4 regions of the Ensifer sp. SL37 genome follow, and region 4 is predicted to be linked to each of the others. Evidence: riboswitches for the same ligand, from Rfam matches in the RefSeq annotation. Region 4 holds a riboswitch; each other region holds the start of a gene.
What was found. Region 4 has a riboswitch for cobalamin ahead of OVA00_RS09960 (TonB-dependent receptor plug domain-containing protein). Riboswitches for the same ligand answer to the same signal wherever they lie in the genome.
Positions count from the first base shown of each region.

Region 1: linked by a shared signal. The riboswitch ahead of OVA00_RS14990 (aromatic ring-hydroxylating oxygenase subunit alpha) and the one ahead of OVA00_RS09960 (TonB-dependent receptor plug domain-containing protein) in region 4 are both predicted to bind cobalamin.
Region 2: linked by a shared signal. The riboswitch ahead of OVA00_RS27615 (DUF1636 family protein) and the one ahead of OVA00_RS09960 (TonB-dependent receptor plug domain-containing protein) in region 4 are both predicted to bind cobalamin.
Region 3: linked by a shared signal. The riboswitch ahead of bluB (5,6-dimethylbenzimidazole synthase) and the one ahead of OVA00_RS09960 (TonB-dependent receptor plug domain-containing protein) in region 4 are both predicted to bind cobalamin.

Region 1 is NZ_JAPPRN010000006.1:571,421-578,740, reverse strand. It holds gene OVA00_RS15010 (DUF1217 domain-containing protein) at 1-1,653, shown strand, start outside; gene OVA00_RS15005 (FAD-binding oxidoreductase) at 1,723-3,156, opposite strand; gene OVA00_RS15000 (L-threonylcarbamoyladenylate synthase) at 3,301-4,275, opposite strand; gene OVA00_RS14995 (DUF6656 family protein) at 4,353-4,952, opposite strand; cobalamin riboswitch at 5,270-5,470, shown strand; gene OVA00_RS14990 (aromatic ring-hydroxylating oxygenase subunit alpha) at 5,575-6,819, shown strand; gene OVA00_RS14985 (hybrid-cluster NAD(P)-dependent oxidoreductase) at 6,821-7,320, shown strand, end outside.
Region 2 is NZ_JAPPRN010000006.1:3,168,321-3,175,640, reverse strand. It holds gene OVA00_RS27640 (FecCD family ABC transporter permease) at 1-487, opposite strand, end outside; gene OVA00_RS27635 (ABC transporter substrate-binding protein) at 575-1,078, opposite strand; one part of gene OVA00_RS27630 (IS3 family transposase) at 1,094-1,343, shown strand; one part of gene OVA00_RS27630 (IS3 family transposase) at 1,343-2,283, shown strand; partial or broken gene OVA00_RS27625 (ABC transporter substrate-binding protein) at 2,292-2,804, opposite strand; gene OVA00_RS27620 (ABC transporter ATP-binding protein) at 2,801-3,604, opposite strand; gene OVA00_RS27615 (DUF1636 family protein) at 3,627-4,040, opposite strand; cobalamin riboswitch at 4,146-4,361, opposite strand; gene OVA00_RS27610 (RidA family protein) at 4,545-5,021, opposite strand; gene aspT (aspartate-alanine antiporter) at 5,503-7,191, shown strand; gene OVA00_RS27600 (bifunctional aspartate transaminase/aspartate 4-decarboxylase) at 7,250-7,320, shown strand, end outside.
Region 3 is NZ_JAPPRN010000006.1:3,409,723-3,417,042, forward strand. It holds gene OVA00_RS28835 (LacI family DNA-binding transcriptional regulator) at 1-693, opposite strand, end outside; gene OVA00_RS28840 (phytanoyl-CoA dioxygenase family protein) at 797-1,990, shown strand; gene OVA00_RS28845 (SDR family oxidoreductase) at 2,079-2,891, shown strand; cobalamin riboswitch at 2,989-3,200, shown strand; gene bluB (5,6-dimethylbenzimidazole synthase) at 3,247-3,942, shown strand; gene OVA00_RS28855 (DUF2865 domain-containing protein) at 3,955-5,025, opposite strand; gene OVA00_RS28860 (acyl-homoserine-lactone synthase) at 5,190-5,834, opposite strand; gene OVA00_RS28865 (helix-turn-helix transcriptional regulator) at 5,975-6,712, opposite strand; gene OVA00_RS28870 (NADP-dependent malic enzyme) at 6,983-7,320, opposite strand, start outside.
Region 4 is NZ_JAPPRN010000002.1:434,694-442,013, forward strand. It holds gene OVA00_RS09960 (TonB-dependent receptor plug domain-containing protein) at 1-1,072, opposite strand, end outside; cobalamin riboswitch at 1,200-1,407, opposite strand; gene mscL (large conductance mechanosensitive channel protein MscL) at 1,865-2,296, shown strand; gene OVA00_RS09970 (SyrB-like regulator) at 2,823-3,218, shown strand; gene OVA00_RS09975 (hypothetical protein) at 3,325-3,846, shown strand; gene OVA00_RS09980 (hypothetical protein) at 4,424-4,753, opposite strand; tRNA gene OVA00_RS09985 (tRNA-Ile) at 4,938-5,013, opposite strand; gene OVA00_RS09990 (LexA family protein) at 5,294-5,599, opposite strand; gene OVA00_RS09995 (IS630 family transposase) at 5,645-6,769, shown strand; gene OVA00_RS10000 (two-partner secretion domain-containing protein) at 7,290-7,320, shown strand, end outside.

The DNA.
Region 1 (7,320 bases), on a different contig from region 4:
GGCGAGGAATTGAACACGCTGAACGGGCGCATCCGCAATCTCGAAACCTACATCAAGTTGGCGGAAACCTTTAACTTCAACGCTGATGGCAGCGTTCCGGCCGGCGAAAAGGCGATAAGCGACGCAAAGAAGACGGAACTCAACAACATCTACGTCTTCAAGAAACCGGGCGAAACGCCGCTCGGCGGCGCGCGCCTGACCGGCGCCGGGGCACTGCTGAACAAGGAATATTACGAAGGCAAGATCGCCGGCGTCACCAGCATCTCCGAGCTGACCAGCGACAGCCGGCTGTTCAACTACCTCGTCACGGCCTTCGGCCTCAAAGCGTCGACGACAGTGCCGTCGACGATCGAAAACATCCTCACCAGCGACATCAACGACCCGAACAGCTACGTCAACACGCAGGGCGGCGAGTACAATGCCGCCTTTAAGGAAATGCACAAAGCCTTCAACTTCCGGCCCGACGGCACGCTGCAGCCCGGCAAGACGGCGCAGGACGCCGATCAGTTGAAGAAGACGTCCGACGGCTACATGGTCCGCTACAATGACAAGGGCGATGCCGAAGACGAAGCCTTGGTCAAGCGCTTCAAGCTGCTGGTCAATTCGATGGAGTCGGTCGACAAGCTGCTGGCCGACAATGGCGTACTGAAGTTCACGCTCAGCGCCTTCGGCCTCGAAGACGAGGGCCTGAGCAAGCGTGATCTGAAGCGCATTCTGACGAGCGATCTCAACGATCCCAGAAGCTACGTCAACACGCTGCGCGACGAACGCTACGTCAAGCTCGTGAAAGCGTTCAACTTCAATCCGGACGGGACTCTCGGCGCACCAAAACTCGCCCAGAGCGACGGCGACATCATGAATACGGCGCGGGCCTATATCGTCGCCAAGTCCCGCTTCGGTACGGACGACGAGAAGAAGATCGCGAAGGAAAAGGCCCAGGAAGAAGCCAAATATTACACCTCCGAGATCGCGAAGATCGAAACGCTGGATGCCTTCCTCAAGAACCGCCGGCTGGTCGACATGGTTCTCGTCGGCGCAGGTATCGATCCGGAGACGGTCAAGTCCGACTATCTCAGGAGTATGTTTACGTCGGATCTCGAAGATCCGAAGAGCTTCATCAACACCGACCCGAATGGGCTGAAGTATCGCGAGATCGTCTCGTCCTTCAACTTCGACAAGGACGGCAAGATCGTCAGGGGCGAGGCAGGGCAGATCCAGACCCGCCGCGGTCTCGTCACCACCGTTGATCTCTTCCTCAATCAGTCGCTCGAAGAGAAGGAGGGCGCCGATAACGGCGGCATTCGCCTGGCGCTCTATTTCAAGCGCAAGGCCTCGGACATCAACACGGCCTACGACATCCTGGCCGATCGCGCCCTGTTCGAGGTCATCAAGACCGCCTACAGCATGCCGGAGGGCTTGCAGAACGCCAAGATCGAGGCCCAGGCGGCCTTTATCGAGCGCACCGTCAACATCAAGGAACTGCAGCAGCCGGGTCAGCTTGAGAAGCTTCTGCAACGCTTCACGGCGCTCTACGACGTCGAGAACAACCAGGATGTATCGCCCGGTCTCGCGATTCTGACTGGCGGCGGCAGCGCTGGCGTCAGTGCCGAGACCTTGCTGTCGCTCTCGCAATTGCGCGCAGGCGGCCGCTGACGCACGCCGTCTGACGGTCAGCCCAAGCCTGTTGCTGCATCGCCGCGCGCCGCGCGAAACGGCGCGTCGTCAACCGTCGGCGCGCAGCACTTTATCGGGGTTCATGATGCCTGCGGGATCGAACGCGTGCTTGATGCGTTGCATCAGCTCGATTTCGATCGGCGCCCGGACCTCGGCGAGCTCGTCGCGCTTCAACTGGCCGATGCCGTGCTCGGCGGAGATCGAGCCGTTATACCCAAGCACGATGCCGTGGACGATGGCGTTGATTTCGCGCCAGCGGTCGAGGAAGGCCTGCTTGTCAGCGCCGACTGGCTGCGAAATGTTGTAGTGGATGTTGCCGTCGCCCATGTGGCCGAAGGAGCAGATGCGGGCGCCGGGGATCGCTTTCACGACGGCGGCATCCGCCTCCTTCATGAAGGCCGGGATGCTGGAGACGGGCACGGAAACATCGTGCTTGATCGAGCCGCCCTCGGGCTTTTGTGCCGGCGACATGCTCTCGCGCATGTGCCACAGCGCCTTCGCCTGTGTCTCGTTGGCGGCAATCACTGCATTCTCGACGAGGCCGGCCGCATATCCCTGCTCCAGCAGGTCCTGCACCATCCGTTCCGCGCTTTCGGCGCTATCGGACGTCGAGATATCGATCAGCGCGTACCAGGGATGGACCGTTTCCATCGGATCACGAACGCCGGGGATGTGCTTGGTGGTGAATTCGACGCCGAGCCGCGGCATCAGCTCGAAGCCGGTCAACGCCGGCCCGCAAAGGCTGGACGCCTTTTCGAACAGAGCGAGCGCATGCTCGACGCTGCCGACTCCGGCAAAGGCGACCTGATGCCCGAGCGGCTTCGGGAAAAGCTTGAGCACGGCGCCGGTGATCACGCCGAGCGTGCCCTCGGCACCGATGAAGAGATCGCGCAGGTCGTAACCGGTATTGTCCTTCTTCAACCGGCGCAGCCCGTCCCAGATTTCGCCGGTCGGCAGCACCACTTCGAGGCCGAGGCAGAGCTGGCGCATATTGCCATAGGCAAGCACGGCGGTGCCGCCTGCATTGGTGGAGAGATTGCCGCCGATGCGGGCTGAACCTTCCGAGCCGAGCGACAGTGGGAACAGGCGATTGTGCTCGTCCGCCGCCTTCTGGATATCGGCGAGGATACAGCCGGCATCGGCGACGATGACATTGCCGACCGGATCGATGTCGCGAATGCGGTTCAGCCGTTCCAGCGAAAGAACGATGTCTGCCTTGCCCTCCCGCGGGATCTGCCCGGCGACATGGCCGGTGTTGCCGCCCTGCGGCACGATCGCCGTGCGGGTGGCGCTCGCGAGCTTCATGATGCGCGAGACCTCGTCGACGTTGGCCGGACGCAGGACCATCGGCGTCGTGCCGCGGTAAAGTCCGCGCGATTCGACGAGATAGCGCGCCTTGTCGGCTTCGTCCGTCAGCACGTTGGTGTTGCCGACGATCTCGGCGAAGGAAGCGATGAGTTCGGGAGAGGGAAGGGTGGTCATGGGCCTCACTTCGCATTGCGCCTGCGCGCGCTATCGGATCGGTCGATCTGAGGATCTGGTCCTCGGTTCCTGGTCGGCGGCGATCATAACCGCAATTGGTGCCGTTCGATGAGGGTGGGTGCGGAGAAGATGCCGCACACTATCTTACCCTCGTGGTGCCGCCGCCCGTTGTAACCGGTCGATGATGGCTTCCCCCAACCCGTCCGAAGGGATCGGCCCGAAGGCGATGGTCTCTGCGCCGCTGGCATCCGCCCGCTTCATGTAGTCGAAGAGATTGGCGGCGGCTTCGCGCAGATTGCCAGTCGGGCTGAGATCGAGAACGACGGCCGCCTGCTCTTCGCCGGCGATCCGATTGCCGCCGAAACGGATCAAGGCTTCGCCGGCATGCACCTCGGCGGCATCGAGCCGGACGGCAGCGCCGGGCGCGTAGTGCGAGGCGAGCATGCCCGGCGCCTCGATCGTCGCTCCCGCCGTCTCCGGCCGGGTCACCGGACGGCCAAGCAGGCGTTCGATCTCGGCGGCATCGAGGCCACCCGGCCGAAGCAACCGGATCTCGTCGCCGTCGACCTTGATGATCGTCGACTCAAGGCCGATTTGGGCCTGGCCGGCGTCGAGGATCAGCTTCAGTTTGTCGCCGAGATCGGCTTCCACATGGACCGCACTGGTCGGGCTGATTTTGCCCGACGTATTGGCACTGGGCGCGGCCAGTGGTCGCCCGAAGTGAGCGATTACCCGGCGCGAGAAACCGTCGGGCATGCGGATGCCGAGCGTGTCGAGGCCGGCGGACGCCAGCGCATGAACCGTGCTGTCGGCGCGCTGCCGAAGGATCAGCGTCAGCGGGCCGGGCCAGAAGGCTTCGGCCAGCTGCCTCGAAATCGGATCGAAATGCACATGGGCTTCGGCCATCGCCATGTCGGAAACATGCGCGATCAGCGGATTGAAGCGCGGGCGCCCCTTCATCTCGTAGATGCGACTGATCGCATCGGGATTGGTAGCATCGGCGGCAAGGCCGTAGACGGTCTCGGTCGGAATCGCGACCGGCTCGCCTTCGGCAAGAACGGCGCAGGCGCGCGCGATCGCGCGGTCCGGTTCTCTATCCGTGTCGATGATCTCAGCCATGCCGTTTCCTTTCCGACGCTTCCTTAACGGACGCACCGGAAAAACAGAACGATTTTCTTTGAAGGAACCGGTTCGGCTCAGAGGCTGCGAATGATGCGACGCAACGCGTCATCCTTGGCGCCAAGCATCAGTACGTTTTTCAGCGCGACCTTGGGATCATCCGTGCGAAACAGCAGCCCGTTGTCACGAAAGTTGCGGTTGATGACCATTTGCCCGGCTTCGGCGCCCGGTTCGATGGCGACGGCGAAGTACATGCGTGAATAGCCGGGCTGGATACTCTCGAAAAAATGCGTCTCGTCGCCCAGGTTGCAGAAGAAGTTGGCGAAGTAGAAGGACCAGGTGATGTCCTTGGAGGGAGTAACCGGCGTACGCGCCGCCGTCACGTGACAGTAGCCGAGATGCGGCCGGCCGACGAGAGTGCGGTGGAAGATCATCTTCGGGAACTGGATCGAGGTGTGGAACCCGTTGATCCGCTTATGGGTCGTGTCGCCGGCGGTGCTGAGCTTCTTGCCCGTCCTGTCTGCGACTTCCTCATAGCTCAAATACCTGCGTTCGCTCGGCAACCATTGCCTGCGGTTGATCCGGCCCGTGCGCAGGAATTCGGTATGAACCGCCACCTTCGGCGGGATTGTCGGCAGCTTTTCGGCTGCCGCGTCGTAGTATCTCAACTTTGCCATGATCGTCAGCGCGCCATCTGCCTGCCTGCAGGACCTCTCTCGTCCGCCGGCTAGGCTAGCGGCTCATGGTTAATGAATGATTTCCCCCTGGCTGCATCATTAGCGTTCTCTATCTGACGCGATGTCGCAAACGGGCGAAACCCTCCCGCATCTGCGCCGACCGCGCCGCAAAAGTCGGCAAATGCCCAAGATGTGATCTATCTATATGTTTGCAATGTAAAAATTCTAAGACGGTGGCCTTTTGTGGCGGTTTTTTCCGTGTCGTCATTCTGGAATTGGATGTCGCTATCGGGCAGCTGCCAAGGCGACTTCCGCGATTACATATCCTTACTCAAGGTGCCGTCTTCGAAGGGAAGATGGAGAATTGGGAAGCCGGTCAAATCCCGGCGCTGCCCCCGCAACGGTGGTGGAGCGAAAGCCTCGGCAAAGGCCACTGGACGGTTCGTCCGGGAAGGCGCCGGGCAGGTCCGAAAGGACGGCTCCTGAGCCCGGAAACCAGCCTTGACGGACATAACCGTAACGGGTTGCGGCGGGCAGCCGGATCGGAGCCTCAAACGCATGGGTGTGCGCCCGTGCGGGTTCCTGTCCTGCCTCTCCGAAACATGGCGCATGAGGACAGGACATGGACACCAGAAACGATATGCTTCGAAAGCTGAAGGGCAGGCGGGACGGCTACAGCCTCGACCGGGCCTTTTACATCGATCCCGACTACTACAGGCAGGATCTGGAAAACATCTGGTACAAGGATTGGCTGTTCATCGGCCATGACTGCGAGATCCCGCGGGCCGGCAATTACTTCACCGTCCAGGTCGGCGACTACCCCGTTGTCATCACCCGCGACCGCCAGGGCGCCATCCGGGCGCTGCACAATTCCTGCCGCCACCGCGGCTCGCGCGTCTGCACGCAGGCGAAAGGCTCGTCGGCAAAGCTTGTCTGTCCCTATCACCAGTGGACCTACGAACTCGATGGCTCGCTGCTCTTCGCCCGGCAGATGGGAGAGGATTTCGACAAGGCCGCCCACAGTCTGAAGCCGATCCATTGCGAAACGGTCGGCGGCTACATCTTCATCAACCTGTCGGAAAAGCCGATGGATTTCACGGCGTTCCGCGACATGGCCTTGCCCTATCTCGCGCCGCATCGGCTCGGCGAAACCAAGGTCGCGTTCGAAAGCACCATCATCGAGAAGGGCAACTGGAAGCTCGTCTGGGAAAACAACCGCGAATGCTACCATTGCGCCGCCAATCATCCGGAACTCTGCCGCACCTATCCTGAGGCGCCGACGGCGACCGGGGTGCAGGGCGCCAAGGATGATCCTGTGATCGCCGAACATTGGGCGAAGTGCGAGGCCGAGGGCCTGCCGAGCGAATTTAAGATGTCGCCGACCGGTCAGTTCCGCGCCGCCCGCATGCCGCTTGTCGACAATGCCGAAAGCTACACCATGTCGGGCGCCCGCGCCGTCAGGCGGGCCCTGTCCGCCGACGTCTCCCAGAGCCAGATCGGCACGCTCTTGATGTTCCACTATCCCACCACCTGGAACCATGTGCTCGCCGACCACGCCATCACCTTCCGGGTGCTGCCGCTCGGGCCCGAACTGACGCAGGTGACGACGAAGTGGCTCGTCAACAAGGATGCGGTCGAAGGCGTCGACTACAATCTAGAAGAACTGACGCATGTCTGGACCGAGACCAACGACCAGGACCGTCAGATCGTCGAGGAAAATGCCTTCGGCATCCGCTCACCGGCCTATGAGCCCGGTCCCTATTCGCCCGAGCACGAGGGTGGCGTGATGCAGTTCGTCGAGTGGTACTGCAAGTTCATGGAGCAGCGCCTTGCCGGCGACGCGGCTCCGCTTTCAAGGGTCGCCTGACATGCAGATGGCCTCTTCGTTTCACCATTTCGACGCGCTGCATGTCTGGATCGACCGGCAGCAGATGCTCGAATGCACATCCGCGGTCGTCGAGACCGCCGATGTCATGACCTTCACCTTCCGGGCCGAAAAGCCCGCCTGGTTTCGCTATCTGCCCGGGCAATTCGTGACCCTCGAACTGCCCGTCGCCGACGAGCCAGTGATGCGCACCTACACCCTGTCGTCGACGCCCTCGCGGCCGCTGTCGATCGCCGTGACCGTCAAGGCGCAGTCAGACAGCATCGGCACCCGCTGGATGTTCGAGCACCTGAAGCCCGGAATGAAACTCCGCGCCTTTGGCCCGCTCGGCGATTTCAGTTTCGTCCGCCATCCCGGCGACAAGTACCTGTTCATCTCGGCCGGCTCCGGCATCACGCCGATGATGTCGATGACGCGCTGGATGGCGGACTGCGTGCCGGAAACGGATGTGACCTTCATCTCCTGCGCGCGTCGGCCGGACGA
Region 2 (7,320 bases), on a different contig from region 4:
GGTTGCCGACGGATGTCAAGACGAAGGCGACCGCGACGCCGGCCAGCACGAGACGGTCGGCGCTGCTCCCGAGCACGCGGGAGACGAAGGCGACGAGCACGGTTGCGAGCAGCGCGCCGGCAAAGGCAAAGAGCGGCACCGTGGCAAGACCGAGGATCATGCCGGTGTGCAGCAGCGCCACGATCGCGCCGAGCGCGCCGCCGGAGGAAACGCCGAGCAGATGCGGATCGGCAAGTGGATTGCGCGTGACCGCCTGCAGCACGGCGCCAGTCAGCCCCAGCCCGGCGCCGACGAGGCCCGCCAGCATGACGCGCGGCAGGCGCACGTCCCAGACGATGCTCTCGCGCCCCGCCGACCAGAAAGCCTCGACGCTGCCCGGAGAAATCTTGCTGGCGATGATCGACCAGACGGTCGCAACCGGGATCGGCGCCGAGCCGAGCGATACGCCGGCCGTGACGGTCAAGGCCAGCAGCAAAAGCGCCGTCATGAGACCGGCACCCGCCTTCAGCGCCCGTGCCGGCGCTAGGCGTGAAACGGCGACGGGACCAGGCGACGCATCCTCAGCCAGCATCGCTTACAGGCCCTCGCCCTGAAAGGCCTTGGCAAGCCTGGCAATGGCGTCGATGTTGCGCGGGCCTGGCGTCGCTTCGACATAATCGAGCACGACGAAGCGATCGTTCTTGACGGCATCGACATTCTTGAAGGCTGCATTGTTCTTCATGAAGGCGATCTTGTCCTCGGCCTTCACCTCGCCGTAGTTGACGATGACCACCACTTCCGGGTTGCGCTCGATCACCGGTTCCCAGGAGATTTCCACCCAGCTCTTTTCCACGTCGTCCATGATGTTGGCGCCGCCGGCGGCCTCGATCATCGCCGTCGGAATGCCGAAGCGGCCGGAAGTAAACGGCTTCTCTTCGCCGGAATCATAGACGAAGACCCGCGTCGGGTTAGCCTTGCCGGCGTTCGCCTTGGTGATCTCGGCAAGCTGGCGGCGATAGCCGTCAACCAGCGTCTCGGCGCGATCCTCGATGACCTTGCCCCGTTGAAATAATCCATTTTGAAGTAAGCTCTGGCCCATTGAGAGGACCAGGGAATGAAGCGCAACCGTTTCACAGACGAACAGATCATCGTCATTTTGAAGGAGCACGAGGCTGGCACGCCCGTCTCGGAGCTTTGCCGCAAGCACGGCGTCAGCGATGCCAGCATCTATAAATGGAAGGCCAAATTCGGCGGCATGGACGTATCCGAAGCCAAGCGGCTGAAGACGCTGGAAGACGAGAACACGAAGCTGAAACGGCTCCTGGCAGATGCGATGCTCGACAATGCGGCCTTGAAAGACCTTTTGGGAAAGAAGTGGTGACGCCCGCAGCAAGGCGGAAAGCTGTCGCTCATCTGATGGATCACCACCAGATGAGCGAACGGCGGGCGTGTAAAGCCATCGGCTTTTGCCGGATGATGATCCGTTACGAAACCAGGCGCAGCGATGACCATGACCTTCGCGAGCGGATGAAGGCGCTGGCGCATGAACGCCGCCGCTTTGGATATCGACGCCTTCATGTGCTGCTCAGGCGTGAGGGTCACCTTGTGAACCACAAGCGGCTCTTCCGGCTCTATCGGGAAGAGAAGCTGACGGTGCGCAAGCGCGGCGGTCGGAAACGAGCGATAGGCACACGAGCACCGATGCTGATCCCGCTTGCCGCCAATGATCGCTGGTCACTGGACTTCGTGTCGGATCAACTCACCGATGGCCGCAGGTTCCGGATTCTGACGGTCGTCGACGATTGCACCAGGGAATGCCTGGCTCTCGTCGCCGACACGTCGCTCTCCGGCCTGCGGGTCGCCCGTGAGCTGGATCGGATCATCGAGGGACGAGGCAAGCCGAAGATGATCGTCAGCGACAATGGCAGTGAGTTCACCAGTAACGCGATCCTGCAATGGACGGATCGGAGCAAGGCGGATTGGCACTACATCGCGCCGGGCAAGCCGATCCAGAACGCCTTCATCGAAAGCTTCAATGGGCGGCTGCGCGACGAGCTCTTGAATGAGACGCTCTTCTCGTCACTGGCCCATGCTCGATCGGCGCTTTCAAACTGGCGCAGCGATTACAACGATCATCGACCACACTCTGGACTCGGCTGGATGACACCTGCCGAGTTCGCTCAGACAATCAACCCGCGACGTGATGCGGTGCTGCGCAGCCGGAATGGCTCCGCACCGCAACCCGCCGCTACCGCCCCCAATACAGCAACCCAAAACCGCTGGAGCAAACTCAAAACTGGATAAAACTTGGGGGCAAGGTCATCGACGCCGAAGATGCGGCCGAGATTGAGAAGATCGACGAACATGTCGTTCATATCAGGCTTCTGCTTGGCCATCACGTGGATGCAGGATTCGGTCAGCTCGTAGACGCCGATCTTGAAGGGCGCCAATGTCTCGGGCGTGACCTCGCCGCCGACCTTCATGCCGTAGTTCCAGCCGGCAAAGAGGAAATCGGCATCGGCGTTGAGCAGCACTTCCTTGGTCGGATATTTCTCCGAAAGCTCCGGCAGTTCCTTGACGCCTTCGCGCAGCTTCTCGTCCAGCGTCTTCCAGCCGGAGACGCCGGTATAGCCGACCATGCGGTCCTGGAGCCTCAGCGCCAGCATCATCTCCACCAGGTTGACGTCGTTGGCGATCGCGCGCTTCGGCGCCGCGTCGAAGGTCACCTCGCGGTTGCAGCTCTTGACGGTGACCGGATAGGCCAGCGCCGGCGTGGCGGCGGCAAGCACGAAAAGAAGGGAAAATGGGGCAATATTGATCTTCATGAAATCGATCCCTGTCGAGGAAGTGAAAAGGAAAAGCGGGCGCCGCCGGCAGCGGCATTGTGAACGGTGGCGGTGACGCCGAAGGCGGCCGAAAGCTCGCCGGGGCTGAGCACCTCTTCGGGCGGGCCGAAGGCCGTCAGCCGCCCGGCGGTCAAGATCGCGACATCTGTCGCAAACTCGGCGGCGAGATTGATGTCGTGCAGCGTCGAGACGATTGTCAGTTTCAGCGTCTGCAAGAGCTCGAGGATTTCGAGCTGGTGGCGGATGTCGAGATGGTTCGTCGGCTCGTCGAGGATGATGATGCGCGGTTCCTGTGCCAGCGCGCGGGCGATCAGCACCCGCTGCTTCTCACCGCCCGAAAGCGTCGAGAACTGGCGACCGGCAAGATGGGCAAGATCGAGATGCGCGAGCGCATGCTGCACCCGCTGGCGGTCGAAATCGTTCCAGCCGCTCAAGCCCTCCCGCCGCGGAATGCGTCCCATCATCACGACGTCGCGCACGCTGAAGGGAAAATCGCCGGGCATCTCCTGCAAGACGACGGCGATTGTCCTTGCCGCCTCGCGGGCCGAGATCGACCAGAGATCGACGCCATCGACCGAAACACGGCCGGCATTCGGCTGCACCGCCCGGTAGAGGCAGCGCAGAAGCGAGGTTTTGCCGGCGCCATTCGGCCCGAGGATCGCAAGCCGGCTGCCGGCCGCGATCGCAAAGCCGATGTCGTTGACCAGCGTCAGGCCCGAACGCGGCCCCCAGCGAAGGCCCTCGACCGTGAGGGCTGCACCCGTCGCGTTGCAGCTCATGGGTTCGTTCCTCTGCGCGACCTCATTGGAAGTGCCCGCCAAGATCTTCGGAGACGAGCATCGCCGCGGGAATGCGGGCAAGCGTCTTGCCTTTCAGCCCGCGCGGCCGTTCCGCCGCCCGCGTCATGCCATCGCCACGCTCGGCATAGGTTGTGGCAAAGCGCACGAGATCGTCGATGTCCTCTTCCGGCGAGACGTCGCCGAAGAGATAGGTCGCCTTCCCCGTTGCCTGGAAGGCGATGGTGCAGGGCCGCGTGCAGGCCGCCATGCAGACCGTTCCGGCGATCGAGAAGTCGCGATCGAGCGGTGCGCCGAGCGCTGCGATGCTCAGGTTGAGCCGCTTGATCAGCTCGGCACCGGGCACGCATGGGCCGCCGGTGAAGCGGCAATCGGTGCAGACCGTTATCTTGTGCTGTCGGAAATTCGGCTCAGCCATTCCTGCCCTCCGCCGGACTGACGGCAAGAGATGGCGAAACGGCAAGAGGACGGAAAACCGTCGTATGAAAGCCAGTTCTTTTCCATCGGAACACCCCGTCCGTTGTGGTTGATCGGTTCGATGGCAGGTCTCCTGGCTCGCGGGTCGTGGCGCATCCACGTCTTCCCGGTCTTCGACCAGTGACATGGTGTGAATGCGCTTTCCGCTCACAGTTGCGGGGGCAGCCACGGTCTCGGCCCCATCAGGGTCGTCCGTTCCGTGTTCCCTTTTCAGCCGCTTCCGCATTGTCGCGGACGCAGCACCATCAACGCCTTCCTCGCATGAATCGGCGGATGAGACAACCGCACGACACAGGCGGGAGGGATCTATCAACATGCGGCGTTTCGTCATGCGAGATTTGTTATAAAATAACATTACGTAGCGCAAGCCGAAAATTGGGCGCCGGACACAATCCGACGCCCGCGATAGCGACCACCTTTCCGCTAAAAGACGTGCCGTGCTACCTCAGAACTCCGGCGGCAAGAGTTCGGCCGTCAGCGTCACCGCGACAGAGGCGTTGCCCGGCAGGTTGCGCACGCCGCAGACGGAGCGAACATGGCCAGCCCTTTCGCCAAAGGCGGCCGCCAGAAGCTCGGAAGCACCGTCGAGGACCTTCGGGTGCTCCAGGAAATCCTCAGTGCAGGCGACATGTCCCTCCAGCCGGACGATCTGGCGAATACGCTCGAAACGGCCGAGATGCTCATGGATCTGCGCCAGCGCGTTGAGCACTGCCAACTCTGCGGCCTTGCGCCCCTCGTCGATGGTCACATCGCGCCCGAGCAGCCCCGTATGCACGAAGCGCCCGTCCAGCAATGGCCCCTGCATCGAAACATGAAGCATCTCACCCGCCTCGATCACCGCGCGGTAGGCGCCGAGCGGCCTCGGCGGCGTCGGGAGCTCAACGCCAAGTGCGCCGAGCCTTCGGATAACCTCGTCCATCATTGCTTCCCCTCCTCGTCACCTTACGAACCGGCCGCCTTGCGGAGACGACACCGCTTTTTTCTCAAGCCCTCGAAGTTCTGCCGCCCCTATCGCAAGCAGCAAGACGCGCCGTTCCGTGCCCAGCAACTTTTCCAAGCATAACCAAGAGAAAACGCCTCATGCTTCACGTTGGGAGATAACGTTACGAATTACAACACCAGAGTTGAAGTGCCATCGCGATCCGGGCCAGTGCCGCGGTCTTGCGATCGAATGCGACCGACACATCGCGGCGGCCTCGATCCCCAACCCCAAGCAAAAACGCTGAAATGTAACATACGTTACGCTCACGTAACCCTATGCCCGTTGAGAATTTCGACGACCGAAGCGACAATTGCCGGGATTAAGATTGGGCATCGACAAGCCTCGGAAACAAGCTCAACTTAGCCGCGCAGATCCCGAAATGAAGTGACGGCAACTCAACTTTCAGAGGGGAATAGCATCAGTGAATCCCATTGATTTCTTCGTCGACACGCTTCGGACCTATCCGCCTGTCGCCGTCTTCCTCGCCCTCGGCATCGGCTTCCTCATCGGTCCGATCAAGGTCGCGGGGTTCAACCTTGGAAATGTCACCGCCACGCTGCTTGCGGGCGTTCTCATCGGACAGCTGGGTATCCAGGTTTCCGGCGACCTGAAATCCACCCTGTTTTTGATTTTCCTCTTCGCCGTCGGCTACGGCGTCGGGCCGCAATTCGTGCGGGGCTTGAGCACCGATGGACCGAAACAGATCGCCTTTGCGCTCTCCGTGCTGGTGCTGTGCCTCGTCGTTCCCTATCTCTGCGCGCTGATTGCCGGGCTGCCGCTCGGCTATGGCGCCGGCATGTATGCCGGCTCGCAGACGATCTCGGCTGCAATCGGGGTTGCGACCGACCAGATCAATTCGCTCGGGCTGACGCCGGAGCAGGCCAAGACCTTTGCCGACCAGATCCCGATCGCCTATGCGGTGACCTATATCTGGGGCACGATCGGCTCGGCGATCATCCTCGCCCAGCTCGGTCCCAAGCTTCTTGGCATCGACCTTCCGGCGGCCTGCCGCGAATACGAGGCCAAGCTCGGCGGTGGCAGCGAAAGCAGTGAGCCCGGCATTACCCGCGCCTATCACGACTTCGGCCTCCGGGCCTATCGCGTCGACGCGGCAAGCGGGCTCACCGGGAAACCGGTCAAGGACATCCTTCCCGGGATCCGCGTCTTCGTCGAGCGCCTGCGGCGCGGCGACCAGATCATCGAGGCCGATGGCAACACCGTGCTGCAGCCGGGCGACGTCGTCGCCTTTTCGGGCCGGCGTTCGCTGCTCGTCGAAAACCTGGACAACAAGCTGCTCGAGGTCGAGGACAAGGAGCTGCTCAACGCGGAAGCCGAAGTCCTCGATGTCTACGTGACCAGCAAGGCGCTCGCCGGCAAGACGCTGGCGGAAGTCAGCACCATGGATTGGGCGCGCGGCGTCTATGCCCGCAAGATCATCCGCTCGCTGGTCGAGATCCCGGTGCTGCCCGGGACGACGGTCGAGCGCGGCGACATCGTCACCATCGGTGGCGCGAAACGCCATGTCGAAGCGGCGATCAAGGCGCTCGGCTTTGCCGACCGGCCTGTCGAGACGACCGACATCGCCTTTCTCGGCTGGGGGCTTTTCATCGGCGCGATGATCGGTGCGCTGACGATCACGATCGGCGGTATCCCGATCGGCCTTTCGACCTCCGGCGGCGCGCTTCTGGCCGGCCTCGTGCTCGGCTGGCTGCGCACCACCTACCCCGCCTTCGGCCGCATCCCGTCACCGGCGCTGTGGCTGATGAACACGCTCGGCCTCAACATCTTCATCGCCGTCGTCGGGATCGGCGCCGGCCCGGGCTTTGTCGCAGGCCTGCAGGAGGTCGGCATTTCGCTGTTCATCTGGGGCGTGGTCGCCACGTCGATCCCGATGATCGCCTCGGTGCTCCTCGGCCACTATGTCTTCAAGTTCCACCCGGCGATCCTGTTTGGCGCCTGCGCCGGTGTGCGAACGACGACGGCAGCGCTCGGCATGATCCAGGAGGCGGCCAAGAGCAAGGTGCCGGCGCTCGGCTACGGCATGCCCTACGCCATCGGAAACACGCTGCTGACCATCTTCGGCCTCGTCATCGTCATTATGCTCGCCTGAGGCGAACGGGCGAAGCCGACCATCGTTCAAAATGCATAGATCACAGGGAGTGTGGACCATGTTGGACAGAAATTTCTACGACAGCCTATCCGATCTCAGCCCGTTCGAAATCAAGGACGAACTGATCAA
Region 3 (7,320 bases), on a different contig from region 4:
GCTGTCGCGGCCGTGGCCTTCGCTGATCTCGACGATCCGGATTGCCGGATAGCGCTCGCGCAACACCCGGCGAAAGCCGATCTCGCGTTCCTCCTCACCACGAAAGCGGCCGCTCGAAAGGGTCACCAGCACAGTTGCCGGCGCGCCGGAAAAGCGCTCCCCGAGGAGGTAGGCGGCCGTTTCGCCCGCCGCCCGGTTGTCGGCGCCGGCATAGGCCGTCCGCTGAGAATGGGGCAGGTCGGTTACCAGCGTCACGACGGGCGTACCGCCCATCTCGAAACGGGCGACTGCGGCGACGATCTCGGGCACGTCCGGCGCCTTCAACACCAGGCCGTCGGTCCCGCGCAGCCGGATTCGGTCGAGCAGTTGCACGATCTCCTGTGGGCGCATCGTCTCGGCGAAGTGGAACCGGCAGCGAAAGACGGTGGGCGCGAAGGTCATCGCCTCGCTCTCGAAGGCGCGACGCACCGCGTCGGTGAAGCGCTGTGGCGACTCCATGACGATATCGATCGCAAACTTGCGCCCCTGGATGTCGAGGCCGGCCTGCTGCTTCTCCAATTCCTCGATGGCTGCGCGAACCCGGGCCTCCGTCTGGCGGCGCACGCCCGGCCGCTCGTTGAGCACGCGATCGACGGTCGCGGTGCTGAGCCCGGCCTGAAAGGCGATGTCCTTGACCAGAAACGGATGGGCCATCGCCTTGCTCTCCTGATGGATTTTTGATGGATTCTTGCTCTATATCATGTTTTGCCGCCGCCTATAGTCGTGTTCATCAGGATGTTCCAGAGGAGGAAACGCGATGAAGACCGACAACAAAGCGCGCCAGCGGATCGACCGCGTCTGGCTCACCGAAGAGGCTTGCGATCTCGAATCGTTCCGGGCGGAAGTCGAACGCCAAACCAGCCTGTCCGACTACCCCCATGCTTCCGGCTGCGAAAAGAATATCCTGATTTATGACAGCGCCGCGCTGATTGCGGCGTGCGGCGATGCCGAGGCGCGGCGTTCTGTTCTGGCGGAGATCTGCGAGGTACTGGCGACCGGGCCTGGCGTGGCGGTCTTCAAGCGCGCCTTTGCCGATACGACAGCAATCGACGTCGCAAGCGGGGTCTTTGACGCCATCATCGAAGAGCAACATCGAAGCAACAGCGGCGGCGGCGATCACTTCGCCAAACCCGGCGCCAATGACCGCATCTGGAACTCGCTGGAAAAGCACTGCCTGAACGCGCCGGAGAATTTCGCCTCCTATTACGGCAATGCCGTCATAGCGCTCGTCAGCGAGGCTTGGCTCGGGCCGAACTACCAGATGACGGCGCAGGTCAATCGCGTCAATCCTGGCGGTGCGGCGCAATCGGCGCACCGGGATTATCACCTCGGCTTCCAGACCGCGGCCGTGATCGAGCAGTATCCGGCGCATGTGCACAGGCTTTCACCGGTGCTGACGCTGCAGGGGGCGGTTGCCCATTGCGACATGCCGCTCGAAAGCGGACCGACGCTGTTCTTGCCCTATAGCCAAACCTATGTGCCGGGCTATCTGGCGCTCAACCGGCCGGAATTCCGCGCATATTTCGACGCACACCACGTGCAGCTTCCGCTCGAAAAGGGCGACGTTGTCTTCTTCAACCCGGCGCTCTTCCATGCCGCCGGCACCAACCGCTCCCGGGATATCCGCCGCGTGGCCAACCTGCTGCAGGTATCTTCGGCCTTCGGTCGCGCAATGGAAACCGTTGACCGACTGACCATGAGCGCGACGCTCTATCCGGCCTTGCGGGCCTTGCTGGCGGGCGGGACGCTGACGCAGGCGGAAGCGGCCAACGCGATCTCCTCCTGTGCCGAAGGCTATTCGTTCCCCACCAATCTCGACCGGGATCCGCCACTCGGCGGGTTGGCGCCGAAGACGCAGGCGCAGTTGATGCGCGAGGCTCTCACTGCGGGGACGGGCGAACAAGAGTTTCTCTCGGTGCTGGAGGCGCAGGCGAAGCGCAAGCTGAGCTGACGAGCGAGTTACAATTTGACAGGCTCCCGGTGTGTTTCAGCCGGGAGCCGCAGCCGTTTCAAACGATCATTTCCGAGGGAGGAATTCGATGAGTGGACAATTGCAAGGCAAGATCGCCATCGTCACCGGTGGTACGCAGGGACTGGGCGCGACGATTGCTGGCCTTTTCGCCGAACGCGGCGCTGAAGGCATCGTCATCTGCGGCCGCAACGCCGCCAAGGGGCGGGCGAAGGCCGAGCAGATCGGCAAGGCAAGTGGCGCGAAAGTCGTCTATGTCGAGGCCGATCTGGAAAAAGTAGAGGACGCCCGCAAGGTGGTCGCCGCTTGCGACGCGGAATTCGGCCGGGTCGATGCGCTGGTCAACGCCGCAGCTATTACCGACCGTGGCACGATCCTCGATACCACGCCCGAACTCTTCGACCGCATGTTCGCGATCAATGTGCGCGCGCCGTTCTTCCTGATGCAGGAGGCGGTGAAGATCATGCGGCGGGAGAAGACCGAGGGCACGATCGTCAACATCGGCTCGATGTCGGCGATGGCCGGCCAGCCGTTCATTGCCGCCTATTGTTCGTCGAAAGGCGCCCTCGAAACGCTGACCAAAAACACGGCTTATGCGCTTCTTCGCAACCGCATTCGCGTCAACGGGCTGAATATCGGCTGGATGGCGTCCGAAGGCGAAGACCGCATCCAGCGCGAGTTTCATGGCGCGGCTGCCGATTGGCTCGAAAAGGCGGCGGCCGGCCAGCCTTTCGGTCGGCTCGTCGATCCGGCCGAAGTGGCGCGGGCCTGCGCCTATCTGTCGTCGGCCGAGTCCGGGCTGATGACCGGATCGGTGATTTGCTTCGATCAGTCGGTCTGGGGCGCCTATGACGGTTCGCCGCATCCGGTCGCTCCGCTTTGAGGCGGAGGCAAACGACTAAGCTCGAAAGTAGCCGGCGGAAAGTGGCGCGCCATGTCTCGACCGGGTTGGCGCCGCTTGTCTTTCTCAAACGGCTGTGCACTTAGTGCCGTCGTCAGGTGCCCGCGAGAGCGGGAGAATCGGGAATCCGGTGTCATTCCGGAACGTGCCCAACGCTGTGACGGGGACGATCGCGTCTAAGAGAGCCTTGAATTGATTCAAGGTTTTGCCACTGGATCTTCAATCGATCTGGGAAGGCGAGGTGATCGGTTGAACCGAAGTCAGAAGACCGGCCTGGCGAGATAGACCGAACCCCGCGTGGACGGCGGGAGGTTTTCGCATTGTTGGGGATCGAACGATGCTGACTGAACCGAAAGGCGGCCTTGCGGCTGCCGGTGCCTTTTCGCTGCCAGAGCGGGAGGCCGTCTACCGTGCCATCTCGACACGTCGCGACGTGCGCGATGAATTCCTGCCCGCGCCATTGCCGGATGATCTGATCTTGCGCCTGCTGGCCGCTGCGCACAGCGCCCCGTCCGTGGGCTTCATGCAGCCGTGGAACTTCGTGCTGGTGCGGGCGGAAGAAACGCGTGAGCGCGTCTGGCAGGCGTTTCGCCGCGCCAATGACGAGGCCGCGCTGATGTTCGAGGCGGAACAACAGGCCAAGTACCGTGCGCTGAAGCTGGAAGGCATCCGCAAGGCGCCGCTCAGCATCTGTGTCACCTGCGACCGCACGCGCGGCGGTGCCGTCGTACTCGGGCGCACCCACAATCCGCAGATGGACGTCTATTCCACCGTCTGCGCCGTGCAAAACCTCTGGCTTGCTGCGCGGGCCGAAGGGGTGGGCGTCGGCTGGGTGAGCATTTTCCACGAGGCCGAGATCAAGGCGATTCTCGGCATCCCAGATCATATCGAGATCGTTGCCTGGCTCTGCCTCGGCTATGTCGATCGCCTCTATCAGCAGCCGGAACTCGCCGTGAAGGGCTGGCGCCAGCGCCTGCCGCTCGACGAGCTGGTTTTCGAAGACGGATGGGGACGCAGCAAGGAGAAGGCGTAAGGCCTCGTCCGATCAATTCTGGACCGGCTGATAGGCCGGTCCCTTCGGATGCTTGAGGTCGATGGCGGTTTCTTCCTGCGGCAGGTAGGTCGGGCCGACGACGCGAACCTTGTTCTTCGACGGATCATAAGGCCGCTCTTCGGCCGGCGCCTTGGCGGTATTGCTCGCCGCTTCCGGCTTCTTGGTCTCGATGACGATGATCGACGACTGGTCGTCACCGATCTTCGTTCCGTTTGCCTTCGGTGTGGTCGAGGCGGTCTGGGGTATCTGGCAGCCGCACTGGCCGGGTTTTCCGACAGCGCGGGTGCGATAGGCAAAGGCGTTGGGCATTTCGGTATAGGGACGGCCGGTCACGGCCGAGACCATCTTGTCGCTCTCTTCCGTGTTGAGGTCGTGAAAATAGAGCTCGGTCTCAGCCCCCGGACAGCGCGCCCGACAGGCCTGCTCGTCGCGCGGGAAATCGGCCGGCGTCGCATCTGAAGAAACCGGGAAAAAGGCGCCGTCGCAGGTACGCACGCACATGGTTCTGAGCGTGCCGCTATAGTAGCGCTCCTGCGGTGCGTAGCCGTCTTCGCCTCGGCCGAGCATCGGGCCGTAGGCGTCTTCCGGCGGCAGGTCGGCAACGATGTTGCGGTGGCTTTCCGGCACGTCCGGTTCCACGCTTGCGAACTCCTCGCGGTCACCATAGCAACCGTTGATCTCCAGCGCGGCGAGGATGCGGCGCCGGCTGTCGTCGCTGCCGCCGGCGACGATCTGCTCGCGCTCGGACTTCAGCATGCGCAGATTGTCTTCCATCTCGGCGATCAGGCTGTTGAGGCCGTAGCAGGTGTCGGGGTCGCCGCCGTCGAAGCCAATGGCGTTGCCGCCACCGCAACCCGCGCGGCGGCGGTCGTTCTTTGCCCGCCGCAGCTCGATATTCTGCCGCGAGATCGCGCTTGCGTAGTCGCGCGCATCGGCATTGCTGGCGACGTAGTCAGGCAGTTGCGCGAGCCGCGCGTTCAGTCGGTCGCAGGCCGTCGATGCCAGTGACGGGCCGGCACCGATCAGAACCAGAGGCACAAGGGCCGCAGCGACGTGTTTCATGCGCGTGAACACGGGCGAAAGTCTCTTCCTGTTGCCAGGTCGGCGCCGACCTTCTGCGGGTGGCTGCCAGCGGCATTCCTGTTTCGCCTCCATCATAGAGCTTGTCGTTGATCGTGCAACGACAAGCGACGGTTTGCGTTAACAGCGCAGATCACCTGACGCGCTTAGGCGGCGCGGGCGGTTTCCAGCGACATCGGACGTTCGAGCACGGTACCTTCGATGGCAGCGACCGCCTTCATCCGCGTGAGCAGATCCGGCGTTACTTCCCAGGCGACGGCAACCGCGAAAACGGAGCCGATGCGATGCGGTTCGGCGATACGCTCGCCCGGGCATCCCATGCGCCGGAACATGCGCTCCAGGAACACATCCGTCACCGTGACGATGTGGCTGATGCCGGAAGCAAGGCCCAGCTCGCCGACGCCGCACATCAGTTCGGCGGCCGCGACCGTCACCTGGTTCGACGCGCGGTCCTGCGAGATCTCGGGCTCGATGCAGAAGCGGCTGGATTCCCAGACCGAAGCGCTGCGGATTTCCGGATTATCGCCAAGCAGGATCGGGAAGGTATCGTCCAGCATGTTTGGGCCGAGTGTCGGTAGGAGGCGAAGCGCGCCGCGCAGCCGGCCGGTATCGGGCGCATAGGACAGGACGTAGAGCGGGTTTGCCTGGTCGTAGTTGTCGATTTCCCAGTCGCCTTCGGTCTGCACGTCCCATTTCAGGAAGTCGTGGAAGACGCGCTTGCGCAACCGGAACATGTCGTCGACGGCCGCCGGGTGTTGTGCGCGGGTCTTTCCGTTCAGGATCCTGATCATCGTTTTCTCCATCCGAGTTTGGGGATGGGGCGATGCTGTCAGGCTCGCGGCGGTTGCGTAACTGTCGCTAGCGACAGTTCAAATGCGCGATATTTGCCACTAGATTTCGAGGGGTTTCGGTGGAGGCGTATTGTCGGGTGTCAAACGGAGGGTATCAGAGCGTGTCGTACGGCCTGTGCCACAGCCTGAGTGTTGGAAACGACATTCAGCTTGCGTCGCGCATTGGTCATGAAGAAGCGCACGGTGCGCTCGGAAATGCCGAGGATCGTGGCGATTTCCCAATAGCTCTTGCCGGCGGCGGCCCAGGTCAGGACCTCGGTCTCGCGGCCGGTCAACCGCATCTCTCGGGTCGAAATGCTGCCGGCCATGGCGCCGTGCTCCAGCATGGCGGCATGGAAGAGATTGGCGGCCAGCTGGAAATCGCGCAGGTGATGGCGGCGATAGGTCGTCCATTCGCCGGCTGTCATGTTGACGTTGATTGCGAGCAACGCCATGCGCCCGGCGGGCGAGGGCAATGGCAAGGCGACGCCCTCAGTGGATATGCCGATTTCCTGGGCTGCCTGGAACAACGGTTCGCATTCCGGGAAGCGATGCCGCGCCATCGTCCATTCCACCGGCCGCACGCCGCCAAGCGCCAGCTTCAGGATCGGATCGATCCGGTGAAGGCTGCGGGCATGGTAGATCTCGGCAGCGTAGGCGCCAAAGGTGTGATGCAGCCGGCAAACCTTGAGCTCGTCCGCATAGGGCTCGGCTTCGAGATAGAGAAGATGGGCAATGCGGAAGGTTCGACGCATCAATGTGAAGAAATGAGCGGGCTCGACACAGCCGCCACATTCCAGGATTTCCAGCATGTCGAGGACAGCCTGCTGCTCAGTCATGCCACAACACCGAATCTCGTCCGAGGCCCCAGCATGGTTAGAGGTTCACCTTTTGTCCAGCGCAAACTTTCCCGATTGGTGTATAAGACCAATTGCGCACGCCTTGATTGTGGTCGTCGATCGGCCGCGTGACAGGGGCTGATTCGCGGGTGATCTGCAAAACCAGCGATGCCGCGCCTGAAGCAGGCGCGACATCCGGATACGGTTTTGCCGGCGCCGGCATGGCGCCCGAATGCAGCGAAGACCGGTGGCGATCTCCGCGTTGCCATCTCAACCCGGATGGCTGGCTTCGACCACCGCCAGAGCCGCCATGTTGACGACGCCGCGTGAGGTGACGGACGGCGACAGGATATGGGCCGGAAGCGCCGAGCCGAGCAGGATCGGGCCGACATGCAGGCTGTCGGTCATGGTCTTGACGACACCGAGCGTGATGTTGGCGGCATCGAGATTGGGGAAAACCAGCAGATTGGCTTCGCTCGACAGGCTGCTGTCCGGCATGACGCGCTGGCGCAACGCTTCCGAGATCGCCGCATCGCCGTGCATTTCGCCGTCGACCTCGAGATCCGGCGCGAGTTCCCGCACGAGCTGCAGCGCCGCGCGCATCTTGG
Region 4 (7,320 bases):
AATTGCGCGAGAATGTCTCTGTCAGGTGGGAGGGCGAAAAAATCTCACGCTGCCATTCATAGCCGCCGGTAAACTGATGCACCTGGCCTTCCAGATCCTCGAAACGGTAGGAGGCCTGGTAGGTGGCGTTGTAGCGGTTACCGTCGTTCCAACTATCGCCCGAGGCTTCGGTGCGGTCGAACCGGTAGATGTCGTTGCCGGAAAACCGCGCCTTCTGCGTCAGGGCGCCGTCAAGCGCCTCGTTGGTGATGCCGATCGAGCCATAAAATTCGCGGCTCTTGCTGTAGTCGTCGGCGTCGTAGGTCTGAGCCGTATCATAGTCTTGCGGATCGGTGTCGGTGCGGCGGTTGACGTGACGCAGCGTTCCGTCGATCGACGTCTCGGGTGAGAGGTCGACATTGAACTTGCCATTGAGCGTGCCGTTGCGGTCGCCGTCATCCTCGTTGCCGAGGTCCGAAATGTTGAAGCCGCCCGACCGTCGAAGCGCGCCCGACAACGAATAGTCGTAGTTCTCGGCGCCGCCTCGCGTTGAGAGCGCCCCCATCCAGGTGCCGTCGGTTCCCACTTCGGTGCGGGCCGTCGATACAGGCGCCCCGCGCTCGCCGCGCTTGGTGATGATGTTGATCACACCGGCCATCGCGTTCGCGCCCCAGAAGGTGCTTTGCGGGCCGCGCAGGACCTCTATGCGCTCGATGTCGTCGGCAATCAGGCTGCCGAAATCGAACTCGCCCTGCCCGTCGTCATTGGCCTCGACGCCGCCAATCATGACGAGCACGTGGTTGCCTTCGGCGCCGCGCATACGGACCTGCGTCAGGCCGCCATTGGTGCCGGTCCGCGACACGGAGACCCCGGGGACAAGCCGGAGCGCATCCGAGACAAACCGGATCTGGTTCTGTTCGATCTGTTCGCCGGATATGACCGTGATGGCACGGCCGGATTTCTTGAGTTCGACGTCGGTCAGGCCATCCCCGACGACGATGGCATCTAGTTTCGTCGGCTTTTCGTCTTCAGCAAGCGCCTGCTGCACCAAGGCAAGCACAAGCAGGGAGGTCCCCGCCAGTCGGACATTCATCTCTTCCCCCACGGCAGGATGACCTCCACGGTACCGCACCGCGGGCACTTCAAGCGCCACGGCGACATCGTTTTGACAATGTCACCGCTACGGACGGCCGCGCCTTGGACAAACCCCGTATCCAGGCATGGGTGACCGGTAACAGGCAGGTCTCCTGACTTCCGCGTTATCGCTTGGCCTCGCCTTCCCGCGCTGGAAAGCACAGTGGCTCGTTGAGGCAAGCTCGGCGGTTACAGTTGCGGGGGGCAGTCACGGGTTCGGCCCCTGATGGGTAGTCCTCACCGTGTTCCCTTTTCATCCGTCGATCCGACGGAACCTGTTCCGTGCCACGTCTTTAGCGCTGTGAGGAAGTTGGGGTCAATAGCCGCTAGACTCCGCCCACGGCAACTTTGGGCGGCGCCGCGGTAGGCAAGCGGTTCTTGGCTAAGCATTCGAACGCCGAAGTGCTTCACCCCGTGCGTGGTGTAAAGCCAGAGGAATTCTTGTTGAACCAGATGGCGCATTCCCCGCCGGTCACGGGTGCTTATTGCATTATTAGTTCAAAACAATGCTAGCAAGGCGTCAGGTGCTCCACTGTCCTTCGTTCATCGGGATGTTGCTCGATGTCGTGGCAATAGATGGATGTAACGCATCGCATGCATGGCGCGATTCAAGTCCTGTGTTCTTGCCGGTTCTTGATCTTTACGTGCTTCTGGTGCCAGGGCGCGACGATGACAGCAGTGACATCGGACAAGGTTCAGCCATGTATCGAGCGCCGATAGCAGCTTTTGAACGGGGATTACGGAGAGACGCATGCTGAATGATTTCAAGGAGTTTATTGCCCGCGGCAACGTGATAGATCTTGCGGTCGGTGTCATCATTGGCGCCGCCTTCAACAAGATCGTCACGTCGATCGTCGAAGACTTGGTGATGCCGATCGTCGGAGCGCTGACCGGCGGAGGTTTCGATTTCTCCAACTATTTCCTGCCGCTCTCTTCGAATGTAACGGCGACATCTCTCGCCGCTGCCCGTCAGCAAGGTGCCGTCTTTGCCTATGGCAATTTCATCACCGTGCTCATCAACTTCCTGATCCTTGCCTGGATTATCTTCGTGATGGTGAAGGCGGTGAACCGCATGCGCGCGTCGATCGAGAAGAAGAAGGAAGACGAGGCGCCGGCCGCCGCGCCACCGCAGGACATCCTGCTCCTTGGTGAAATCCGCGATCTGTTGAGGCAGCGCGCGTAGCCTTTGGACGCGGCCCAGATCAGTCAGGGCCGCGAAACCTCCAGAAACCAATACCTGATCAGATAACGTTGGGTGATCATCGCCGGGGCGAATGAAGAGATGCTCCTCCGGGAGCGCCAATTGACGTGTTGATCGTTGGGTTTCGTTGGTGGTCGACCGCGTGTCCAAGTCCGTCGGACGCACTGCCGTCGCTCTTAAGAAGTGAGAATTGTAAGCAATACAGTTTGAAATGCGCGCGCGACCAACGCTTCATCCGCGGAGGGGCGGGGTGACGGCGGCCTATTCGTTCGTGATGACAGGCCAAAGAGGCTCGGAAGAGTAGAGGCCGCAATGTCCGTCTGGCGTTTTGCTTCAAGGTGGGCGCGCGCCCCACGATCTTACAACCCCCTTGCAGAGTTCACCACTTTTTGCGTTGTCGAAAGTATCGTTGCCCTTCGACAGCGAGGCTGTTGTTAATCGATAAGCCTCATTGACTCTGATCTTTGCGCGTTGGAAACAAGACCGATAGTTGAAAAGGGAACAGCTGATGACTGACGAGAACAAGATCGAGATTGAGGCCGAAATTGCGTCGCCGAAAAAGCGCCGAGCCCCTAGGTCGAAGAAAGTTGGATCGGACGTAACGACCGATGCTCCCAAAACGGGTCCTGCAAGGGCGCCAAGAGGTAGCCGCAAAAGTGCCACGATGCCAGCTGATGGCGTAGCCCCGGTCAAGACAGTTGGCAAGCCAACGCCAAAGAACGCGACCAAGGTCGCCGGAAGAGTGCGGGCGACGAAGGAAGCCGCCGAAGTCGCAGCCGCATTCTCCGACGAAATTTCTGACTTGCTTGAACTCGAAGAAGAGAATGCGCGCCTTCGCAAGACGCTGGCGGAGAAACTGCGGGCCGAGAACGCCGACCTGCGCAAGCGACTTGGCCTTGCTTGATCCCTAGTGCTGGCCGATTGGAATAGGCGATCGGCCTCCTTCCCCTATTTTGGTAGCCGATTGGCCTCCCGATGGAGGCCAATGCGACCGTTACTGAGGGCGCTCGATGAAGTCACCCTGGAAATATCTGGCAGACCTGGTCTCCCCTAGACAAGCCGGCAAGGAGCCCGAGAGCCTGTCAGAAACCAAGGTGTCGAACCCAACGGAATTGCTGGTGTCGAGAAAGGGCCTGGAGAAGCCCGAAGATCCGATTGAGGCCAAGACCGCGACTGGCGATACCTCGCACGAACCGGTGTCGACAGAGAGCACATTTGTCGCGATTGAGATCGTCGACGAAATGGGCAAAAATTCGCGTCCCAATCAGGATCGCGTCGCGACACCCGCGGAGCGTTCACCAGGCGCAAGAAGCCGGCAGCGGCGTGCGAGGAAAAAAGCCGCAGAGCCCGTTGGTATGGCCGATCCGGTGGGCGCCCCAAAGACATCTGCTGTGCCTCGGGTACCGACGTTGTCTGACGCCGTTGCCGCTCTCGATGAGGAGGTTCGGCAGCTGAGACGCCAACTCACCGAAAAGCTGCGCTTGCAAAACAGCCTACTTGACAGATTGCTGAAGCGGTTTGACCCATCGTGATGTCCGCGGGGGTTCTGGTCCGCTTCTCCCTTGATGAACCTGCCCCTCCATTCCCGGCTTTGATTTCGGTAGTCTCAAAACTGATCTTCGGCATGGTAAATGCAGAGCCCACGTTGAGGCTTAGATCTTTCAACGAAGAAGGCGATCGGCGCCTGAATTGCGACCGGCGTGGCCACAGTCGTTCCACAGCGTTCCTCAAGTCGGGTTGCACCTCTCGAACAGTTGAGCCGTTTAGTGGTCAGTGTTGCGGGTTCGTGGACGGCTCTATACTACTGGCGACGGCCTGCGCTGATACATTGCTCGGTTTCTTGCCCAACAGCGAGCGAGCACATCGTTCTATGGGCCGAATGCTGGATCGCTTTTGGGCCGCAAAAACTGCGACCGAACGGTGACAGAGTGGGGAGTTGAGGCGTCCCAGGTGTCTGAACCGACGCTTGCTTTTCAAGGAAAGCGACGGAACTTGGCCATGTCTGTGGACGGGTCGGCGGGCCCGGACGCAATGGGAGGACATTTTAGTCATTGGTCTTTTCGCCGTGAACCGTGACCCTCACATTCCGTGAACTGGATGTAAGTTAAATTACACCTCCTCCTTCGGCGTGTTCGCGAAGAGATGCTTCGCTCGTCCCAGTTCTTGGGTTGTTAGGTAGACGGCATCAGCCAGCAATGGCGACGACGGTGCTTTTTCATTTGGGTCATCGCTCCCGTAGCGCAGTTTGCTGCCGCCTTGGAAGTGAAGATTGCCAAGGTCGGATATGGCCACCTCAACCCATTGGGCCGGTTTGGTGAAACCAAGCTGATCGTGGGTGGCCGGGTCGTGGGCTTGATCCTGTATCAGCGCATTGGCGGCGATCTCGGCATTGGCGAGCAAGCGATCGCGTAGCAATTCAGCATAAGGCTGACTGAGCATAACAGCCTCCCATTTGCAGGCGGTCGTGCCCTTAAGGTGGCTCGGTTAGCACAAGATCGAAAGATCCGTCAGGAATCTCTTTCATCCGTTCTAAGTATCCGGTTTTCTTGTTACTCCAAATCGTCGTTTGAGGCGCTTTTTGTCACGCGCGAAATAATTGATTTTATGGAGATATGAAAGGAATTGGTGGGCCTGGCAGGACTCGAACCTGCAACCAATCGGTTATGAGCCGACGGCTCTGACCGTTGAGCTACAGGCCGCCAGGAAGGCATCCTATTCAGAGCGCGAATAGGCGTCTGATTGTCTAAAGCGGGGTCATCCAGTCGATCGGTCCCCCGGATGACCCCTGGCCGACCCGGTGCAAGGGGCAGCTGACCGCTCGGTAGCATAACTTCTGCCTTATAATTCAATAAGCATCAGTGCGCATTACGGCGCATCAGTGCGAACCGGACAGCCGGACAGAAGATCTGCCGTGATATTGAAGTCTTCTGAGAGGGGGCCGGATTTCGTAGTGGGCTTTGTCGCAATGCGGCGGCACCACTAGTACCTCTGCACAGAGGATTTGACGAGTTGGTTGGGTTGCAGCGTGGGTAGGCAGTTGTTGCTGACGAGCAGTTCGATGCTGCGGGCGACGCCGGGTTTCCTTCGGATTAATCCGGCCCGCTCGAGGGAGAGCACCATTTGGTGGACGGATGGTGGGGTGACGCCGAAATAGCGTTGCAGGTCACGCTCGGCCGGCGGCCGTTCGTTGATTTGGCTATAGGCCCAGATGAAGGCGAGGTACTGGCCCTGCTTTTCGGTGAAGTGGGGTGGCGCTGCCGGCTGCCCGTCAAGTAATTGATTCATTTTTCGATTCATCCGGAACCTCCGCAATTGAAGGAGGCTTTCCGGATGAATGTACGCCATCGTGTCGACCTCGACCAACCCGAACGCGACGAACTCTTGAGCATGCTGCGCGGCGGCAAGCACCCGGCGCGCAAGCTCAAGCGGGCGCAGATCCTGCTCGCCGCCGAGGCGGGGCTCAGCGACGAGACCATCGCCGCAACGGTGGCGGTCGGCGGTTCCACAGTCTACCGCACCAAGCGTCGCTTCGTGGAGATGGGCCTGGAGGCGGCGCTTGGCGAGGAGCCGCGCCCGGGCGCGCAACGCAAGCTGACCGGCAAGGAGGAAGCCCTGCTGGTGGCCACCGCCTGCTCCAGCCCGCCGCCGGGCTGCGCCCGCTGGACGCTGGAGCTGCTGGCCGACGCGTTCGTCAAGCTGACCGAGCACGAACAGCTGTCGCGCGAGACGGTGCGCCGGCGCCTGGCCGAGAATGATGTCAAGCCATGGCGCAAGGACATGTGGTGCATTCCCAAGATCGATGCCGAGTATGTCGCGCGCATGGAGGATGTGCTCGACCTCTATGCCGAAGCGTCCGACCCGCAGCGGCGGGTGGTGTGCTTCGACGAAAGCCCGACCCAGCTCATCGGCGAGGTGCGCCAGCCGATCCCGGACGAACCCGGAAGGCCGCAACGCTACGACTGCGAGTACAAACGCAATGGCACTGCCAACCTGTTCGTCTTCCTCGACGCGCACCGATCCTGGCGCAAGGTGAAAGTCACCGAACGGCGTACGGCCGAGGACTTCGCCCACTGCATGCGCGATCTCGTCGATGTCCATTATCCCGAGGCCGCCTGCATCCGCGTGGTGCTCGACAATCTGTCGACCCACACACCCGCTGCGCTCTACCAGGCCCTGCCGGCCGACGAGGCGCGCCGAAGCCTCAGAAGGCTGGAATTCCACTACACGCCCAAGCACGCCAGCTGGCTTAACATGGTCGAGATCGAAATCGGCGTCCTGCGCGGCCAATGCCTCAACCGCCGCATCGAAAGCCGCGACCGCCTCGTCGACGAGGTTGCAGCCTGGGAACGCCGACGCAACGCCAGTGGTGCCCGCATCAAATGGATGTTCTCTACCGAGAAGGCCCGCGTCAAGCTGGCCAAAGCCTACCCAAAACCAACGGCCAAAGAATCATAACCTCTGTGCAGAGCTACTAGAGGGCGGTGCGTTCGAGCTCCCTCGCCGGTGCGTCCCGGCCATTGAGCGATAGCCACTCTGAAACATCGAACCGGTCGAGCCAAGTCTCCAAAGCGAAAAGTGGAGTTTGCAAAGCCATACAAACCACCGCCTGGCTCCCTATCGGTCTTAGGCTGCAATCGGCGCCAAGACTTCGACGCGGTTTTTGAGGAGCACTCGTATGCGGGCGGGGATCGGTCCTCACGAGACGTTGGCCGACCTGTTCTTTTCATCGAGACACGCCTTGAGACTTATACGCCCAATCCTGCATTTCGCAGCCGGCAGATCGTGTCTTGGCGCTCGCGGCGTGAAGCGCCCACCTTCTGGTGCATCTGCGCGCTGCGGTTCGAGCCGAGAATATGAGCCAGTCCTTCTTCACTCCGCGCATCAGGTCTCGGCCCCTGCGGCGGTGTTATTTGTTCATAAGCAATAGCTTCACTAGCTGTCCTGCAAAAATCACAGTCGAGCGGAGTGGCAACTGATGTCCGATCCCATGTATTCGGAAACTCGCG